Regions from separate parts of the Rhodobacter sp. CZR27 genome, predicted to be linked through region 3. Evidence: riboswitches for the same ligand, from Rfam matches in the RefSeq annotation. Region 3 holds a riboswitch; each other region holds the start of a gene.

Evidence for each region. A riboswitch is a leader RNA that binds a small molecule or an ion and turns the genes downstream of it on or off. The one in region 3 is predicted to bind cobalamin.
Region 1: it holds a riboswitch for cobalamin, as region 3 does, so the genes downstream of both, CK951_RS17325 (energy-coupling factor ABC transporter permease) here and CK951_RS05680 (TonB-dependent siderophore receptor) in region 3, are expected to answer to the same signal.
Region 2: it holds a riboswitch for cobalamin, as region 3 does, so the genes downstream of both, CK951_RS13020 (hypothetical protein) here and CK951_RS05680 (TonB-dependent siderophore receptor) in region 3, are expected to answer to the same signal.

The regions. Positions count from the first base shown of each region.
Region 1 covers NZ_CP023549.1:241,923-248,017, reverse strand. The annotation lists gene CK951_RS17340 (SDR family NAD(P)-dependent oxidoreductase) at 1-684, opposite strand, end outside; gene CK951_RS17335 (acetyl-CoA C-acyltransferase) at 684-1,844, opposite strand; gene CK951_RS17330 (cobyrinate a,c-diamide synthase) at 2,052-3,377, opposite strand; gene CK951_RS17325 (energy-coupling factor ABC transporter permease) at 3,512-4,189, opposite strand; cobalamin riboswitch at 4,237-4,446, opposite strand; gene CK951_RS17320 (hypothetical protein) at 4,709-5,059, shown strand; gene CK951_RS17315 (response regulator transcription factor) at 5,171-5,830, shown strand; gene CK951_RS17310 (HAMP domain-containing sensor histidine kinase) at 5,827-6,095, shown strand, end outside.
Region 2 covers NZ_CP023548.1:2,666,703-2,672,797, forward strand. The annotation lists gene CK951_RS13000 (Ppx/GppA family phosphatase) at 1-1,327, shown strand, start outside; gene CK951_RS13005 (GNAT family N-acetyltransferase) at 1,476-1,955, shown strand; gene CK951_RS13010 (molecular chaperone DjiA) at 1,987-2,670, shown strand; gene CK951_RS13015 (endonuclease/exonuclease/phosphatase family protein) at 2,670-3,689, shown strand; cobalamin riboswitch at 3,724-3,927, shown strand; gene CK951_RS13020 (hypothetical protein) at 4,014-4,400, shown strand; gene CK951_RS13025 (propanediol utilization protein) at 4,400-5,245, shown strand; gene cobD (threonine-phosphate decarboxylase CobD) at 5,257-6,095, shown strand, end outside.
Region 3 covers NZ_CP023548.1:1,121,106-1,127,200, forward strand. The annotation lists gene CK951_RS05665 (3-deoxy-D-manno-octulosonic acid transferase) at 1-610, opposite strand, end outside; gene CK951_RS05670 (cytochrome-c peroxidase) at 777-1,820, shown strand; gene CK951_RS05675 (GNAT family N-acetyltransferase) at 1,873-2,739, opposite strand; cobalamin riboswitch at 3,336-3,534, shown strand; gene CK951_RS05680 (TonB-dependent siderophore receptor) at 3,667-5,577, shown strand; gene CK951_RS05685 (ABC transporter substrate-binding protein) at 5,609-6,095, shown strand, end outside.

The DNA of each region.
Region 1 (6,095 bases), on a different replicon from region 3:
CGCGAGGGCCGCGAACTCCGCCGGCCGTCCCAGCCGCGACGGGAAGGGAACGGCGGCGCCAAGGCTGTCCTGCGCCGCCTGCGGCAGGCCCTTCAGCATCGCCGTCTCGAAGATGCCCGGGGCGATGGCGCAGACCCGGATGCCGAGCGGCGCCAGTTCGCGCGCCGCGGGCAGGGTGAGGCCGACGATCCCGCCCTTGGAGGCGGCATAGGCGGTCTGGCCGATCTGGCCCTCCCACGCCGCAATCGAGGCCGTGTTGATCGCGACGCCCCGTTCGCCGGTCTCGAGCGGCTCCAGATCGGCCGCGGCCGCCGCGAACAGCCGCAAGAGGTTGAAGCTTCCGATCAGGTTCACCTCGACCGTGCGGCGGAACTCGTCCAGCGGCATGACGCCCGCCTTGCCGAGGATCTTCCGGGCCGGCGCGACGCCCGCGCAGTTCACGAGGATCCGCGCCGGCCCGTGACGGTCCGCCGCCTCGTAGACCGCCGCCTCGGCGCTCTCGGCCGAAGCGACATCGCATTTCACTGCAAACCCGCCGATCCCGGCCGCCACCGCCTGCGCCGCGTCGAAGTTGAAATCCAGCAGCGTTACCCGCGCGCCTTCGGCCGCCAGCGCCCGCGCCGTCGCCTCGCCCAGCCCCGAGCCTGCCCCGGTGACCAGCGCCGCCTGTCCCTCGATCCGCATCAGAGAAGCTCCACCGCGACCGCCGTCGCCTCGCCCCCGCCGATGCAGAGCGAGGCCACGCCGCGCTTCAGCCCGCGGTCGCGCAGCGCCGAGATCAGGGTGACGATGATCCGCGCGCCCGAGCAGCCGATCGGATGGCCAAGCGCGCAGGCGCCGCCGTTCACGTTCACCCGGTCGTGCGGCAGGTCCAGATCGCGCATCGCGGCCATGGCGACCACGGCGAAGGCCTCGTTGATCTCGTAAAGGTCCACGTCGCCGGCCTGCCAGCCCAACCGGTCCAGAAGCTTGCGGATCGCGAAGATCGGCGCTGTGGTGAAGAGGCTGGGCGCCTGCGCGTGGCTCGCATGCCCCCGGATCACCGCGAGCGGCGCGAGGCCGCGCGCCTCGGCCACCCCCATCCGTGTGACGACCAGCGCCGCCGCCCCGTCCGAGATCGAGGAGCTGTTGGCCGCCGTTACCGTGCCGCCCTCGCGGAAGGCGGGCTTCAGCTGGGGGATCTTCTCGGGCCGCGCGCGACCCGGTGCCTCGTCATGCGCCACGCCGGCGAGCGCCACGACCTCGGCGGCGAAACGGCCCTCGGCGATGGCCGACTGCGCTCGCGAGAGCGATTCCAGCGCATAGGCATCCTGCGCCTCGCGGGTGAACTGGTAGGCCTCGGCGCAATCCTCGGCGAAGGTGCCCATCGCGCGGCCCTTGTCATAGGCGTCCTCCAGCCCGTCGAGGAACATGTGGTCGAGCACCCGCCCGTGGCCGATGCGGTAGCCGCCGCGCGCCTTGTCGAGCAGGTAGGGCGCGTTCGACATGCTCTCCATGCCGCCCGCGACCACGATGTCGACGCTGCCGGCGCGGATCGCGTCATGGGCCAGCATCGTGGCCTTCATCCCGGAGCCGCAGACCTTGTTCAGCGTCGAGCAGGGCACGGCCTCGGGCAGGCCCGCGCCGATGGCCGCCTGCCGTGCCGGGGCCTGACCAAGGCCCGCGGGCAGCACGCAGCCCATCACCACCTCGTCCACCGCCTGCGGCACAAGGCCCGCACGGGTAAGCGCGGCCGAAATGGCGGCCGCGCCAAGATCCACCGCGCTCATCCCCTTCAGCGCCCCCTGGAACGCGCCCATCGGCGTCCGCGCCGCGCCCGCGATCACGATCGGTTCCGTTGTCATCAAGCCCTCCCCTTCCTGCTGACCGGGCGGAAGCCTAATGCAGCCGCGTGCCGCGACGAAACCGGAAAGGCGGCCCGCCGCCGCCGCGTGCCGTAACGTCCAGGCCGGTGCGAAGGGCCGCGGCATGCCGGAGCGCCGGCCTCCCGCGCTGTGGCCCGCATCCGGCGGGCGGGGCAGGGCCGCGATTCCCCGGCGTCGGCGGAAGACCTAGGCCGCCGGTTCCGGCGCGATCAGGTGAAAGAAGCTGCCGGTCACCGTGCCGCGGCGCGAGCCGGTTTCGGGCACCGTCTCGCCTTCCGCGTTGGTCACCCGGGCCAGCGGCTCGTCCGGCTGGGCGAGGATTGACGAATAGTGGAACTCGTGGCCGCGCAGTCGCGCGCCGGCGGCATGGCCCGGCACCGGAGCCAGCAGCTCGGCACAGCGGTAGCCGAGATGCAGCCGCCGCCGCTCGAAGCTGGTGACGAGGCCGAGCAGCCCGGTCATCGAATGCCGGACGCCGGCCGCATCCACCAGCGCCTCGCCCAGCACCATGTAGCCGCCGCATTCGCCGTGAACGGGCCCGGTTTCCGCGTGACGCCGAAGGCCCGCGCGGAACCGTGCCGCCGTGGCAAGCCGGCCGGCGTGCAGTTCGGGATAGCCGCCCGGCAGCCAGACCAGATCGGCCTCCGGCGGCGCCTCGTCGGCCAGCGGCGAGAAGGGCAGGATCTCGGCCCCGGCGCGGCGCCAGCCTTCCAGCAGATGCGGATAGGTGAAGGAAAAGGCCGCATCCGAGGCCAGGGCGATGCGCTGCGCGGGCGGCCCCGGCAGCGGTCCCGGCGCCGTCGTTGTCGTGGAGCGGGCCGCGGCACGGATCGCCGCAAGATCGGCGTGATCGCGCAGGAGCGCGGCAAAGCGCAGGATGGCGCCCTCGAGGTCGGGATGTTCGCCCGCCTGGACCAGTCCCAGGTGACGCTCGGGCAGCGCGAGGTCACGGCGGCGGGGCAGGGCGCCCAGCACCGGCAGGCCGAGCCGCTCCATCTCGCGCCGGATCATCACCTCGTGCCGCGCCGAGGCGATGTTGTTGAGGATCACGCCCGCGAAGGGCGGCGCGTCGGGATGGCGCGCGAAGCCGAGCGCGGTCGCCGCGGCCGATTGCGCCTGACCGGCCGCATCCAGCACCAGCACCACCGGCCAGCCGAAGCGGGCCGCGATCTCGGCCGCCGCGCCGCGCCCGGTGACACCCGGCGCCGAAGTGCCGTCATAAAGGCCCATCGAGCCCTCGGCGAGGGCCAGATCCGCGCCTGCCGCCTCGGCGGCCAGGCCCGCCAGAAGCGCCGGCGACATCGCCCAGCCGTCGAGGTTGAACGAGGGGCGTCCCGCCGCCACGCGATGGAAGGCGGGGTCGATGTAGTCGGGTCCGTTCTTGAAGGGCTGCACGCCCAGGCCTTCGTCTCGGAAGGCGCGCAGAAGCCCCAGCGTCACCGTAGTCTTGCCCGAGCCCGAGCCCGGAGCGCCGATCATCAGCCCCGGCGGCAGGGAGTGAGCTTCCAGCATCATGAAGTCTCCGTGCCGGGCCGAGGCAGGCGGGCCATCCGGTCGGTTGCGAGAAGGAGCGGCGGGGGTGGCGCGGGTCAATCCCCTGCGGGGAAGGGCGGGCGCGGCCCGGCGGCCGCGCCCGCGCCCCGGCGTCAGGCCGCCTGATGCAGGCGGGGCGTGAACAGGCCCGCCGGCATACGGCCGCGCGCAGCCTTGGCCGCCGCCAGCACCGCAAGGTCGGTCAGCGGCTCGATCAGGACGACCAGCATGTAGGCGCTGCCGAAGGTTGCGACCGAAGCCACGCTCGCGGCGCCGAAGCCCTGGCCGAGGAAGGCCCAGAAGGCGACCCAGGCCACCACGCCGCCCTGATAGGCGGTGGAAAGCGCCAGCGCCTGCCCGTAGTCGAGGTCCACATAGGGCCGGTGCGCCGGGATGATCCGGTCGGCCAGCGCCTTGACCGCGAAGAGCGGAACCAGAAGCGTCGTGATGTTCATGCCGAATTGCGGCAGGTCGAAGGGCGCGAAGAACAGCCCCTGCACGAGCAGGCCGGCGGTCAGGCCGAAGGCGGCCGGCGCCGCCCCGAGGATCAGGAACAGCGTCGAGCCGAGGATGAAGTGCACCTCGGACACGCCCACCGGGTAATGCGGCAGGATCTGGAAGAAGGTGAAGACGCAGGCCGCGGCGATGAGGCTGCGCACCGCGAGCGAGGCCAGGCCCTTCTCGCGGATGGTCTCGGCGGCAAGCTTCAGCGTGTAGCCTCCGGCCGTCACCGCGGTGGCATAGCCTACGGCGAGTTTTGCTCCGGTCACGAGACCGGGTTCGATATGCATGTGGTCCTCCTAGCCGTCATCCCCGACGGCGCATGGGGTGGGTCCGGTTGCCCGGCGAAAGCGACGGCAGGTCTCCTGACTCGCGGGTCACAGCCCTCCCCGAACCTTCCCGGCCATCGGCCAGTGGCGTCTTCGGAGGCGGCTCGCCGCTCACAGTTGCGGGGGCAGTCGCGGATTCGGGCTGTCACCCCCTCACCGCGTTCCCTTTTCATCCCTTGGCCTTGCGGCGGTCGGGAACCGTCAGGGCAGGGCGTGACAGATCGCGGCACCCGCGTCAACTTTCTGCATGTCGCGCGGCCGGAACCTGCCCCTCCTGTTGCGCAAGCACCCGCCCGGCGGGCGTTGCGCCGCGCGTCTGTCGCCGCCGCGCTTGCGCGGAGCGGTGGTGCGCCATCATCCCGCCTGCTGCATAGCGGGACTGCAGCCGCGCGCATGGACAGTGCTGCGCCGCAGCATTAGGTCCTTGCCGACACATGATCCGGCCGATCCGGCCGCCTCCCGTTCTGGACAGGTCCCGATATGAAAACGATTCTCTCCCTATCCCTCGCCGCGCTGACACTGGCCGCCGCCGCCTCGGCCGAAGAGGTCACGCTGACCGCGCCGCTGCAGGCGGGCAGCCTGCACACCGGCGCGCTCGACATGGCGGCCTATCGCACCGATCTGGCCGATGGCGGGATCGAGGTGACCGCGGCCTTCCGCGCCCGCTCGCCCTCGGCCGAGCCGCAGGTGGTGAAGATGCGGCTCGAGGATCGGGACTCCGTCCACTTCTCGCTGCCGTTCGAACAGCGCACCATCTACACCTTCGCCCGCACGGGCGGGACGGTGCGGATCTCGGCCGAGGCGCTGCCGATCACGCTGGCCTCGAAGTGAAAGCCGGCGCCCGGGCGCCCACGGGTCCCGGGCCGCGCGCCCCGCGCTTGACGCCTGCCCCCGCCGCACCGCATGGAAGATGCGGGCAGGGCAAGGGCCGGCGGAGATCCGATGCGCATCCTACTGGTAGAGGACGACGCGGGGCTGGGCGGGGCGATCCGCGACCAGCTTGCGGCCGAGGGCCATGCGGCCGATCTCGTGGCCTCGGTCGAGGATGCGCTTGCCTCGGTCGAGACGGCCAGCTTCGATCTCGTGCTGCTTGACCTGACCCTGCCCGACGGCAGCGGCATCGACTTCCTGCGCCGGCTCCGGGCGCGCGGGCTGGGGATGCCGGTGATCATCCTGACCGCGCGCGACCGCATTACCGAGCGGATCGAGGGCCTGAACGCCGGCGCCGACGACTACATGGTCAAGCCGTTCGACCTGTCCGAACTGTCGGCGCGCATCGGTGCCGTGGCTCGGCGCTATGCCGGCAACCCCAATCCGAGGCTGATGATCGGCCCGCTCGAGGTCGATGTCGCCGGGCGCAGCATCGAGGGACCCGATGGCCCGGTCGTCCTCAGCCATCGGGAATGGGCGATCCTGGACGCCCTGCTGCACCGGCCGAACTCGATCGTGTCCAAGGCGCAGCTCGAGGAGACGCTCTACAACTTCGATGCCGAGGTCGAGAGCAACACGATCGAGGTCTATGTCAGCCGGCTGCGCAAGAAGCTGGGCCGCGACCGGATCGAGACGCAGCGCGGGCTGGGCTACCGGCTGGTGCGGCGATGAGGCGGGCGCGCAGCCTGCGCCGCGACCTCGCGCTCAGCCTTTCGGCCGGCATCGTGCTGCTCTGGACGGCGGCGACGCTGCTGGCGATCCACTACATGCGCGAGGAACTGGACGAGCTGTTCGACAGTGCGCTGCAGGAGACGGCCGAGCGGCTGCTGCCGCTGGCGGTGGCCGGCGACCGTCTGGCCAGCGCGGTGGAGCCCGAGCCGGTCGCGCGCGCGGGTGATCACGAGGAAGGCCTGACCTTCGTCATCCGCGACGCCTC
Region 2 (6,095 bases), 1.5 Mb from region 3:
CCGGCTGAATCCGCGCGGGCGCGAGCGGGCGCTGAACGCGCTGCGCCGCTTCGCGCTGCTCGCCAAGGGGATGAAGGTCTCTCCCATGACAGTCGTGGCCACGGCGGCTGTGCGCGAGGCCGAGGACGGCCCCGAGTTCCAGGCCGAGGTGCTGCGCGAGACGGGCCTGCGGCTCTGGGTGATCGACGGCGACGAGGAGGCGCGGCTTTCGGCGCAGGGCGTGCTGCTCGGCTGGCCGGATGCGAAAGGCATCGTCTGCGACATCGGCGGCAACTCGATGGAGCTGGCGCGGATCGGCGGCGGCAAGGTCGGCCAGCGCGTGACCTCGCCGCTCGGCCCGTTCCGGCTGCAGCAGGTCAAGGGCAGCCAGAAGGACCGTCAGGCCCATATCAGCCGGATCCTGCGCGAACTGAAGGAGACGATCCAGCCCGACCACGACCGGATCTATCTCGTCGGCGGGTCGTGGCGTGTGATCGCGCGCCTCGACATGGAACGGCGCGGCTATCCGCTGACGGTGCTGCACGAATACCGGATGCAGCCGCGCTCGCTGATGGAGACGCTGGACTGGATCGCCGCGGGCGATCTTGCCGCGCTGCGCGTCCGCACCGGCACCTCGCCCGAGCGGATGGAGCTGGTGCCGCTGGCCACCGAGGTGCTGCGCGAGCTGATCCGCATCTTCAAGCCGAAGGAGATCGATGTCTCGGCCTATGGCATCCGCGAGGGGCTGCTTTACGAACAGATGCCGCCGCGCCTGCGGGCCCGCGACCCGCTGATCGAGGCCGCGCGGGTGGCCGAGGCGACCTCGGCCCGGGTGCCCGGCTTCGGCAAGAAACTCTACCAGTTCCTGCTGCCGCTGTTCAGGAACGCCCCGCCCGAGCGGCAGCGGCTGATCCGCGCGGCCTGCCTGCTGCATGACACGACGTGGCGCGCCCATCCCGACTATAGGGCCGAGATGTGCTTTGACAACGCCACGCGGGCGAACCTCGGCGGGCTGGACCACCCCGGGCGGGTGTTCCTCGGGCTGGCGCTGCTGCACCGCTACAAGAACTCGCGCGCCGGTTCTCGGCTGGAACCGCTGTTCCGGCTGCTGACCGAGGATCAGATGCTCGAGGCCGAAGTGCTGGGCAAGGCGATGCGCTTCGGGTCGATGTTCAGCATCGAGGATCCCAGCGCGGCCGGCAGCCTCAAGTTCATGCCGAAGAAGAAGGTGCTGGAACTGTCCCTGACGCCCGAGGGCGCGGGACTTTATGGCGAGGTGGCACAGGCGCGCTTCAAGTCGCTCGCCAATGCGCTGCACGCGACGCCGGTGGTCCGGACAGCGACGTGATGCCGTCGGGTCGCACCGTGCCGTCCATGCCGGAACCAGAGCCCCGCCCGGGTCCGGCTCCGACGCCTCCGCTGGCCGCGCGTCGCCGGTCGTCCGGGCACCGGCGCCCCACCCGGCTTCCGATCCCTGCCCGAGAGTGCCTTCCCGAATGATCCGTCAAGCCACCGAAGCCGACGCCCCCGCCCTGCTGGCGATCTGGAATCCGATCATCCGCGACACGCTGGTGACCTTCAACTCGGCCGAGAAGACCGTGGGTGAGCTTTGCGCGATGATCGCCGAGCGTCCGGCCTTCCTCGTGGCGCAGGACGAGGGCGGTGCGCCACTGGGCTTTGCGACCTATTCCCAGTTTCGCGGCGGCATCGGATACCGCCACACGATGGAGCACACGATCATCCTCGGGCCTGCGGCACGGGGTCGCGGCGTCGGGCGCACGCTGATGGTCGCGCTCGAGGCGCATGCCCGGGCAGGCGGAGCGCACTCGCTGTTCGCGGGCGTCAGCGCGGCCAATCCCGAAGGCCGCGCCTTCCACGCGGCGCTCGGCTACGTCGAGACGGCCATCCTGCCGCAGGTGGGTTTCAAGTTCGGCCGGTGGCTCGACCTCGTCCTGATGCAGAAATTCCTCTCCTGACAGTCCCCGGCGGGGCGGCTATGCTCCGCCCATGTCGATCTGGACCCGCATCACCGCCGCCGTCTCGGCCCTTGCCTCCGGCGAGGGGCTCTGGGGCGTGCTCGACCGGCTGCGCACCCCGCCCGAGCGGTCGGTGGCCTTCACCATCGCCGTGATCGCGCTGGGGGCGAAGATGGCCAAGGCCGACGGGCAGGTCACGCGCAACGAGGTGGCGGCCTTCCGCCAGATCTTCGCCATCCCGCCGGCCGAGGAGGCGAACGCGGCCCGCGTCTTCAACCTTGCCCGTCAGGACGTGGCCGGCTTCGACGCCTATGCCCGCAAGATCAAGGCGATGTTCCGCGACGACGACCGCATCCTCGTGGACCTGCTGGAAGGGCTGTTCCACGTCTCGGTCGCCGACGGCAGGTATCACCCGCGCGAGGATCTGTTCCTCGCCGAGGTTGCCCGGATCTTCGGGCTGGGCGACCGCTGCTTCCGGGCGCTGCGCGCACGCTTCGTGCCCGACGTGCCGCGCGATCCCTATGACGTTCTGGGCGTCGAGCCCGACGCGCCGATCGAGGACATCCGTCTGGCGTGGAAGCAGGCGGTGCGTGACTGCCACCCCGACCGGATGATCGCCCGCGGCGTGCCGGAAGAGGCGGTGAAGCTTGCCGAGCGACGGCTGATCGACATCAACCGCGCCTGGGAGGAGATCAGCGCCCGGCAGGCCGCCTGATGGCCGCGCCCCTGCGCATCGCCACCTACAACGTCGAGTGGTTCAACTCGCTTTTCGACGACCGCGGCCGGCTCCTGCCCGACAACGAGCTTTCCGGCCGCTTCGAGGTCACGCGGCGCAACCAGATCGAGTCGCTCGGCATCGTGTTCAGCGCGCTCGATGCCGATGCGATCATGGTGATCGAAGCGCCGAACCAGGGCTCGCGCCGCTCGACGGTGAAGGCGCTCGAGACCTTCGCGCGCACCTTCGAGCTGAAGGCCTCGCGCGTGGCGATGGGATTTGCGAACCCGACCGAGCAGGAGATCGCGCTGCTCTACAATCCCGACCGGATCGAGGCGCGCCACGATCCGCAGGAAAGCGCCAAGGCGCCGCGGTTCGACGAGGTGTTCCGCTTCGACATCGACGTGGACGCGGCCCCCGAGGCGATCCGGTTCTCGAAGCCGCCGCTGGAGCTGGCGGTTCGCGCGGACGGCCATGCGCTGCGGCTGATCGGCGTCCACGTCAAGTCGAAGGCACCGCGCAACAGCCGCACGCCCGCCGAGACCGTCCGCATCGCGATCGAGAACCGCCGCCAGCAGCTGGCGGAATGCGTCTGGCTGCGCCGCCGGGTGGCTGCCCATCTTGCCCACGGCCAGAGCCTGATCGTGATGGGCGACTTCAACGACGGCCCCGGGCTGGACGAATACGAGCAGTTGTTCGGCCACTCGGGGATCGAGATCGTGATGGGTCTGGATGACGAGCCGAAGTCGCGCCTGCACGAGCCGCATGCCCGGATGGCGCTGACGCAGAAGGTGGGGATCTCGCCGAGTTCGGCCCGGTTCTGGCTGGCGCCGCAGCAGCAGTTCTTCGAGGCGCTGCTCGACTTCATCATGGTCTCGCCCGATCTGGCGGCCAGGAACCCGCGCTGGCGCATCTGGCACCCGCTGAACGACCCCAACTGCCTGAAGATCCCCGAGCTGCAGGAGGCCCTGCTGGCGGCGTCGGATCATTTCCCGGTCACGCTCGACATCGAGCTGTGACCCGCCGCGGGGCCTTGCGCGCCCGGCGGGAAAGGCGGATGCTGCGCGGGACGGTCCCGGGGTTTTCCCCCGGGCGAAGAGGGAATGCGGTGCGGGCTCGGCCCAACTCCGCGACTGCCCCCGCAACTGTAGGCGGCGAGCGCGCCCCATGATGCCCACTGGCCTCGGACAGGCCGGGAAGGGCGGGGCAAGCGAAGACCCGCGAGTCAGGAGACCTGCCGTCGGAAGAGCTGTGGAAACCGGGCGGGGTGTCCCGGGCGCAGGGTGCAGGCGTTCCGGTGCCTTCCCCCTTCGCCTGCCCGTCCAGAAGGCGCGGAGGGCGCAATGATCGTGACGCGGAACGGCCGGACCTACAGCTCGACGCTGTGCCGGCACCTGAACCAGCCCTGCAGGCAGGGGCTTGCCATGATGGAACATCTGGCACAATCGGTCGGACAGGCAGGCGGCGCGATCCAGCCCGGGTTCGAGATGCAGGGCTGCGTCCGGCTCGAGGGCTGCAGCCGGCCCTGCACCGCCCTGTTCCGGGTCACCTCGGCCGAGCTTCATCTGTTCTGCGATCTCGAACCCTCGGACTGGTCGCCGGATCTGCTGCGGCTGGCCGACCTGCTGACCGGGACCGGCAAGGCCGGCTGGCCCGCCCGCCCCATGGCCGAGCCCGCGGCGCTGGTCGTCGCCTCGGCCGCCGAGGCGCCGGGGCTGGCGCTGCACTGATGCCCGAGACGACCGGCGGGATCGCGACCTGCGACGCAGGCCACCGGCAGGTTCGGGTAGCGGGCCACCTGGGAGAGTTCCTGCAGGGCCGGCTCGGCCCGGCGGGGCCGCTGGCCCTGATCACCCTGCCCTGCCCGCCGCTGGCGGCCGAGGCGGTGCGACAGCCCGGCCGGCTCGCGCTGCACCAGCCGGCCGCGCGGGTGCTGTCGCTTCCCCTGCTGCGCCGGCTGCTGGTCTCGGCCGGTGCCGCGCCGACCGGGCGCTTCCGGCTGACGCTTGGGCTGCCTCCGGGCGGGGGCGCCGGGGCCTCGACCGCCGCGAGGGTCGCCGTGCTGCGGGCGGCGGGGATCGGCGATCCCGCCACCCTCGCCCGGGCCTGCCTCGCCTCCGAAGGCGCCAGCGATCCGCTGATGTTCGACCGGCCCGAGCGCCTGCTATGGGCCTCGCGCGAGGGGCGGGTGCTTGCCACGCTGCCGCCGCTGCCGCGGATGGAGATCCTCGGCGGGTTTCTCGGCCCTGCGTGCCGCACCGACCCCACCGACCTGCGCTTTCCCGACGTCTCGGACCTTGTGGAACGCTGGCCGGGCGCGGACCTTCCGACGCTGGCGGGCCTCGCCTCGGCCGCCGCCGGGCGGTGCCTCGCGCTGCGCGGCCCGGCAGACGATCCCACGGCGGCGCTTGCCCAGCGGCTGGGCGCGACGGGCTGGGCCATCGGCCATACCGGCCCGGCCCGCGCCCTGATCTTCGCGCCGGGCACCGTGCCGATCCGCGCCGAAGAGACGTTGCAGGCAGCGGGCTTTTCCCGCATCACCCGTTTCCGGATCGGCGGGCCGTCCCTCGCCTGAGGAGACCTGCAATGCGCGATCACGGCGGCAATCTGGATGCGGCGGCGGCCCGGTTCGGCGGCCGGGTGGACGACTGGCTGGACCTATCGACCGGGATCAACCGCCGCCCCTATCCGATGCCTGCCCTGCCCCCGCGCGCGCTGACCGCGCTGCCCGATGCCGCGGCCCTTGCCGGGCTCGAGTCCGCCGCGCGCGCCGCCTATCGCACGCAGGCGCCGATGCTCTCCGTCGCGGGCGCGCAGGCGGCGATCCAGCTGGTGCCGCGGCTGGCGCCGCCCGGCCTCGCCCGTGTGCTGGCACCGACCTACAACGAACATGCGGCGAGCCTGCGCGCGGCGGGTTGGCGGGTCGAGGAGGTGGGGCATGCGGAGGCCCTCGCCGGAGCCCACCTCGCCGTGGTGGTGAACCCGAACAACCCCGACGGCCGGCAGCACAGCCCCGAAACCCTGCGCGCGTTGCTGCCCCTCGTGGGTCGCCTGCTGGTCGACGAAAGCTTCGGCGATCCGGTGCCGGAGCTGTCGCTGGCGCCCGAGGCGGGTGTTCCCGGCCTGCTGGTGCTGCGTTCGTTCGGCAAGTTCTACGGGCTGGCCGGGCTGCGCCTCGGCTTCGTGCTGGGCGCGGCAGAGGACATCGGTGCGCTGGCGTCCATGGCTGGCCCCTGGTCCGTGTCCGGACCGGCCATTGCCGCCGGCACGGCGGCGCTGGCGGATCGGGCGTGGGCCGAGGCCACCACCGCCCGCCTCGCGGCAGAGACGGAGCGGCTGGACAGACTTGCGCAACGCGCGGGCTGGTCTGTGGAAGGCGGCGCGCACCTCTTCCGGCTCTACTCCACACCCGATGCGGCCCAAGC
Region 3 (6,095 bases):
CGAGGCGCGGTCCCAGCCGGTCCTGTGGCAGGCCAGCCGCGACAAGGCGCCGCTCCGAGGCCGCGTCCTGCGCCGAAAGCCACGCAAGCCGGTCGAGCGTCCGGCGCAGCAGTCCCGGCGCCAGCCGGGCCCAGCTGCGCGCGGACCTCTCCGACAGCCGGGCCGCGATGGCCAGCACCGGCACGCCCTCGGCTGAGCAGCCGGCGATCCGCTCGGGCCAGAGTTCGTTTTCCAGCACGAGAAGCGCCCGCGGCCGCCAGCGGCGCAGGAAGCGGCGGACCGCACCGCGCGTGTCCCAGGGCGCAAGGACCGACCGGACCCGGGGCAGGGCCCACGCTGCAACCATCGCCCGCGCCGTGGGATTGTTGCAGCTGACGAGGACCTCGAGCCGATCGTCGCGGGCCAGGATCTCCTCGATCAGCCAGCGGGCCGAGGCGATCTCGCCGTTGCTCGCGCCGTGCATCCAGATCACGGGCGCGGTGCCGCGTCCGCGAAGCGCCAGCCGCTCGGCCAGCTCATGGCTGGCGCCGTGCCCCCTCAGCCGGCGCCAGAGCGCGCCTGCCACCAGCGCGGGCAGCAGCAGGGCCATGATGAGGCGGTAGATCGTCACCCGGATCTCCTTTCCCGGCTTTCTGGCGGGGATCGCGGCGCGACGCAAGCAAGCCGCGGCGACATGGCATTCGGCTACCAGATTAGAATTGATCTAAGTCAAAGGTTCTCGGGCAGTCGCGGGCTAGCGTCCTGATGCGCGTAATCGTTTGCACAGGAGAAGTACCATGCGCCTCACCCTCACAGCCCTGATCGCGAGCACGGCCCTGGCCGGCGCGGCGCAGGCCGATGCCCTTCGGGACAAGGCGCTGGAATTCTTCGCGCCGCTGCCCTCGACTGTCCCGGCGGTGAAGGACAACCGCATCACGCCCGAGAAGATCGACCTCGGCCGGGCGCTGTTCTTCGATCCCCGGCTGTCGGCGTCGGGCGTGTTCTCCTGCGCCTCGTGCCACAACCTCGCGACCGGCGGCGACGACAACATGGAGACCTCGGTCGGCCACGGCTGGCAGAAGGGGCCGCGCAACGCGCCCACGGTGCTCAACGCGGTGCTGAACGAGGCGCAGTTCTGGGACGGCCGGGCGGACGACCTGAAGGCGCAGGCCAAGGGTCCGGTGCAGGCGGGGGTCGAGATGGCGAACACCCCCGCGCAGGTCGAACTGACGCTGGCGTCGATGCCGGCCTATGTCGAGTGGTTCAAGGCGGCCTTCCCCGACGAGGCGGCTCCCGCGACCTTCGACAACATGGCCAAGGCGATCGAGGCCTTCGAGGCCACCCTGATCACGCCCTCGCCCTTCGATGCCTTCCTGAACGGCGACGACGCGGCATTGGAAGAGGATGCGAAGGCCGGGCTCGCGCTCTTCATCGACAAGGGCTGCTCGTCCTGCCACTCGGGCGTGAACGTGGGCGGCCACGGCTACTATCCGTTCGGCCTGATCGAGAAACCCGGCGCGGACATCCTGCCGGCGGGCGACAAGGGCCGCTTCTCGGTCACCGAAACGGCCGATGACGAATATGTCTTCCGTGCCGCGCCGCTGCGCAACGTGGCGCTGACCGCGCCCTATTTCCACTCCGGCAAGGTCTGGGACCTGCGGACGGCCGTCGAGGTCATGGCGGAAAGCCAGCTTGGCCAGCAGATGACAGACCAGGAAGTGGGGCAGGTGGTGGCCTTCCTCGAAACCCTGACCGGCACGCTGCCGGCCGTGACCATCCCGGCCCTGCCGCCGGAAACCGAAACCACGCCGCGTCCGACGGCCGAGGTGAAGGTGCAATGATCTGGGCGATCGGGGCGGCCGCAAGGGCCGCCCCCTTCCCCTTGCGGGCCGGTCAGCGGCGGAATCTGCCGAGCGTCCGTCCGAGCCGGTCCACCAGCCGGTAAGGCAGCGTATTGCGGCACACCACGTAGCGCGGCCGGGTGACGCCGCCGAAGCCGGTGAAGAACACCCGGTTCCCGCGGGTGTAGAGCCCGTCGAAGTCGAAGATGAGCCCCATGCCGGAGGCATGACGGATCGCCTCCCAGATCAGCAGGGCGGTTGCCCCATGATCCTGCCCCCTGTCGCGCGTGCTGAGCAGGTAGTAGCAGGTCGTCGCATCCCAGGCACAGAAGATCGCGGCCGAGATCGACCCGTCCGCGGCCCGGGCGCAGAGGATCCGTCCACGCCCCCGATCCACCGCCGCGGTGCAGATCCTCGTGATGCCCTCGGCGTCGTAGTAGGAGTCGTGACCGGCCTTCTCGATGTTGGCCTCGTAGAAGGCCGCGAATTCCGCGGGGCTGATCCGGTCCGAGGCAGTATAGCGCTCCTGCGCGCGCCGGATGATGTTGCGCGTCTTGTCGCGCATCTCGCTCCAGATCCGCTGTTCCGGGGCGGGGGCGATCTCGAAGGTGAAGTTCACCAGGGTGTGCAGCCCCGCCTCGGCGAAGACCATCACGTCGGTGATGCCCCGGTGCATCCGCTGGTAGAAGTTGTCGACACTCGGGATCTGTTCGTAAAGCTCGCGCACGATCTGCGCGTGCTTCAGCGCCCGGTTGCAGGGGGCGCCGCTGCCCTCGTCGACCGCCGGCCCCAGGAAATGCACGAAGTCCGGCATCTCGCAGGTGGTCAGGCCGAAGGCGCGCTTCGAGATCAGGTAAGGGAAGCGTCCCAAAAGCTTGCCGCCCGCGCTGACGGTCGCCTCGCTCCACTGTCCCGGCACCGCGGCATCAAGCCACCAGGATTCGTGAAAGATTGTCGGATTGAGGAGGTTCGTTCCGGGCTCACTGCACCGCGACGGGGGTGCCGAAGCCGGATCGTCGGAAGAGAGGGCTGCACTGGTTACAAGTCTGGCGTTGCGTGACTTCAGGACGCTGAGATCCATGTACCGTTCCCGACCAAATACTTCAATGAAAGTGCCTGTGCATCGAATACCATAACAGCGAAACGCCCGACAACAGGAACTGCCCCTCAAATCACTGTAAAAGGCCGGCTTTGACGGCATACCCGAAACCTTGGGTTGAGCAGCGCAACCGGGGGTGGTTGCGGCGCGCGCCCGGCGCGCGGCGCCTCGCGCGACAGTCCACGCCAGGGGCCTAAACCCACGGTCGAGTCGCCCGCCTTGGCCCGCGGCCTCTGCCGCCCGCCCTCGGCCGTGCCGACCGAGGTGGCCGGCTGCTCCGCCAGGCGCCGGGCGCCGCGCATGGGGCGGCTTTGGGCCTCCGGTTGTCGCGACGGGTCGCGGACCTCTCGCCCCTGCGCCGATTGACGCGTGGCAAGCCAGCTTGCAGCGGCCACTTGACAGGGGCGATGCTTGTCCTATTGAGAAGGCGCTTCGGTTCCGGCGCAATGACCGGATGAAAAGGGAACGCGGTCCGGCCACACGGCCAAGTCCGCGGCTGCCCCCGCAACTGTAGGCGGCGAGCGACGGCCGATCATGCCACTGGGTCATCCCGGGAAGGCCGGTCCGAGCGGTGACCCGTGAGTCAGGAGACCTGCCGAAGAGTTCACCCATCCCGTGGCGCGGGGCGCGCCGAGGGAGGCGGGCCATCCGCTTCAGGTGACGCTTTCACCGTCGGCGGAGGGGCGATCCCTTTCCAAGGACATCCAGGGACGAACTCCGGGTCGCCACCCGGACGGAGAGGGAAAGATGAAGACCACAGCCGTATCCCTTCTGGCGCTGCTGGCCGCCATGCCGCTGCAGGCACAGGACATCGCACTGGACGAGATCGTGGTCTCGGCCAACATCGCGCCGATCGAGGCCTCGCGGACGGGCGCCTCGGTCGAGACACTTTCGGCCGAGGACCTGAAGCAGAGCGGCGCGATGCCCCTGGGCCGGGCGCTTGCGACGCTTCCTACGCTGTCTTATTCGGACACCGGGCCAATCGGATCTTCTGCGTCGCTTCGCTTGCGCGGCCTGCCCGGCGCCTACATCAAGGTGCTCGTCGATGGCATCGACGTCTCGGACCCGGCTCAGACACAGAGCCAGTTCGATTTCGGCACGCTCGGCACGGCGGACGTGTCGCGGGTCGAGGTGCTGGGTGGGTCACAATCGGCCCAGTATGGCAGCACGGCGGTTGCGGGTGTCATCAGCGTCACGACCAAACGACCTGAACAGGAAGGCATCTCCCAATCGGTCGCCCTGGAGGCGGGCAGCTATGAGACCCTGTCCGGGTCCTACACCCTTTCGTCGCGGGGCGACCGGCATGAAGTCTCGGTCACCGCTTCACGCGTACATAGCGAAGGCTTTTCGGCCGGTGACGACAGCGCCGGAAACCGCGAAGACGACGGGTTCGATTCCGAGCGGCTGTCCTTTTCCGCTTCGTATGACGTAACCGACGTGTTGAGCGTCGGGGCTTCGGGCTTCTATCAGCACGCCGACTCGCAGATCGATGAGTGTTGCGAAGTCGATGGCGATTTCCATGATGGCGTCACCCCCGACGACGATCATTCCCTGCTGCACACCCGCGGTGGGCGGATCTTCGCCACACTGACCGGTGACCAGCTGACACAAACCCTCTCGATCTACCGGTTCGAGAACGAACGGACGACGGAAGGCACGGAACGCAACTTCTTCGGTCCCGATCCCTCCCCCTACGAATGGTCCTATGACGGGACGCGTACGGTGATGGACTACCGCGCGAGCTATCTGCCGACCGACAGTTTGACGCTGGGGTTCGGCGCCACACATGCGCGCGAGGATCTCTTCAGTGCCACCTCAGACCAGTGGACCCTGCCAGGCACGGACAGCGGGGAACGTGAGATAGACGGCCTGTTCGGAGAGGCGACGCTGGCACTGACGCCGGCACTGGATGTCACGCTGGCCGCGCGCCACGACGACTATTCCGACTTTGGCGGCCACACCACCGCCCGCCTCGCCGCTGCCTGGCGCCTGGATGATACGTTGCTGCTGCGCGCCTCGGCCGGGTCCGGCTTCGTGGCGCCCTCGCTCTATCAGCTCTACTCCACGCAATATGGAAACGAGGACCTCGGACCAGAGCGTAGCAGGTCTGTGGATCTCGGTCTGGAGAAGACCTTCGGCAACGGCGCCGAGGTCAAGGCTACGCTGTTCCACCAGCAAGTCGAGGATCTGATCAAGTTCGTTACGCTCACCACCTTTCCAGCCTATACCGGCGAATATCAAACCGCCGACGGCACCTCGCGCTCCTCAGGGATTGCGCTGTCGGGTTCGGTTCCGCTGAATGATCGTCTGCAACTGAGTGGGGTAGTGACCTATACCCGTACCAGCGATCCGGACGGCGAGGCACTTCCGCGCGTTCCGGAAACCGATCTGCGGCTTGGTCTGGATGCTGACTTGACGGACCGGCTTGATGCCGGCATTGCGCTCCACGCCGTTCGCAATCTATACGATGAGCGCGCGAACAGCCTGATCGCCATGCCCGACTACGAGACCGTCGAGGCGACGGTCGAGTTTGATCTCGGGCAGGACGCGCAGGTCTACCTGCGGGCTGACAACCTGCTCGACGAGGACTATCAGGTAGTCAAGGGCTTCGGCACATCGGGCAGGGCGTTCTATGTCGGCTTGCGAAAGAGCTTTTAAGGCCGTTCTCGCGGTAGTCTCGGCCCTGTCGATGGTTGCCTCAGCCGCCGTGGCCGAGGCGCCGCGGCGGGTCGTGTCCGTCAACCTCTGCACCGACCAGCTGGCGATGATGCTGGCGGCGCCCGGCCAGCTGGTCTCGGTCTCGCATCTCGCCTCAGAGCCGCAGACCTCGGCCATGGTCGAGGAGGCCCGGGCCTATCCCGCCAACATGGGTCAGGCCGAGCAGGTGTTCCTGATGCGGCCGGATCTCGTGCTGGCCGGCACCTTCACCGCGCGGGCCAGTGTCGATCTGCTGCGCCGGCTCGGCGTCGAGGTAATCGAGCTGCCGCCGGCGACGACGCTCGACGACGTGGCGGGCCACCTGCGCATAGTGGGCCGGGCGCTCGGCCGCGAGGCCGAGGCCGAGGAACTGGCCGCCGAGTTCGAGGCCGGCCTCGACCGGCTGAGGATCGAGGCGCCGCCGGCGCGCGCCGCGATGTATTATCCTTCGGGCTACACCACCGGCTCGGGCACGCTGG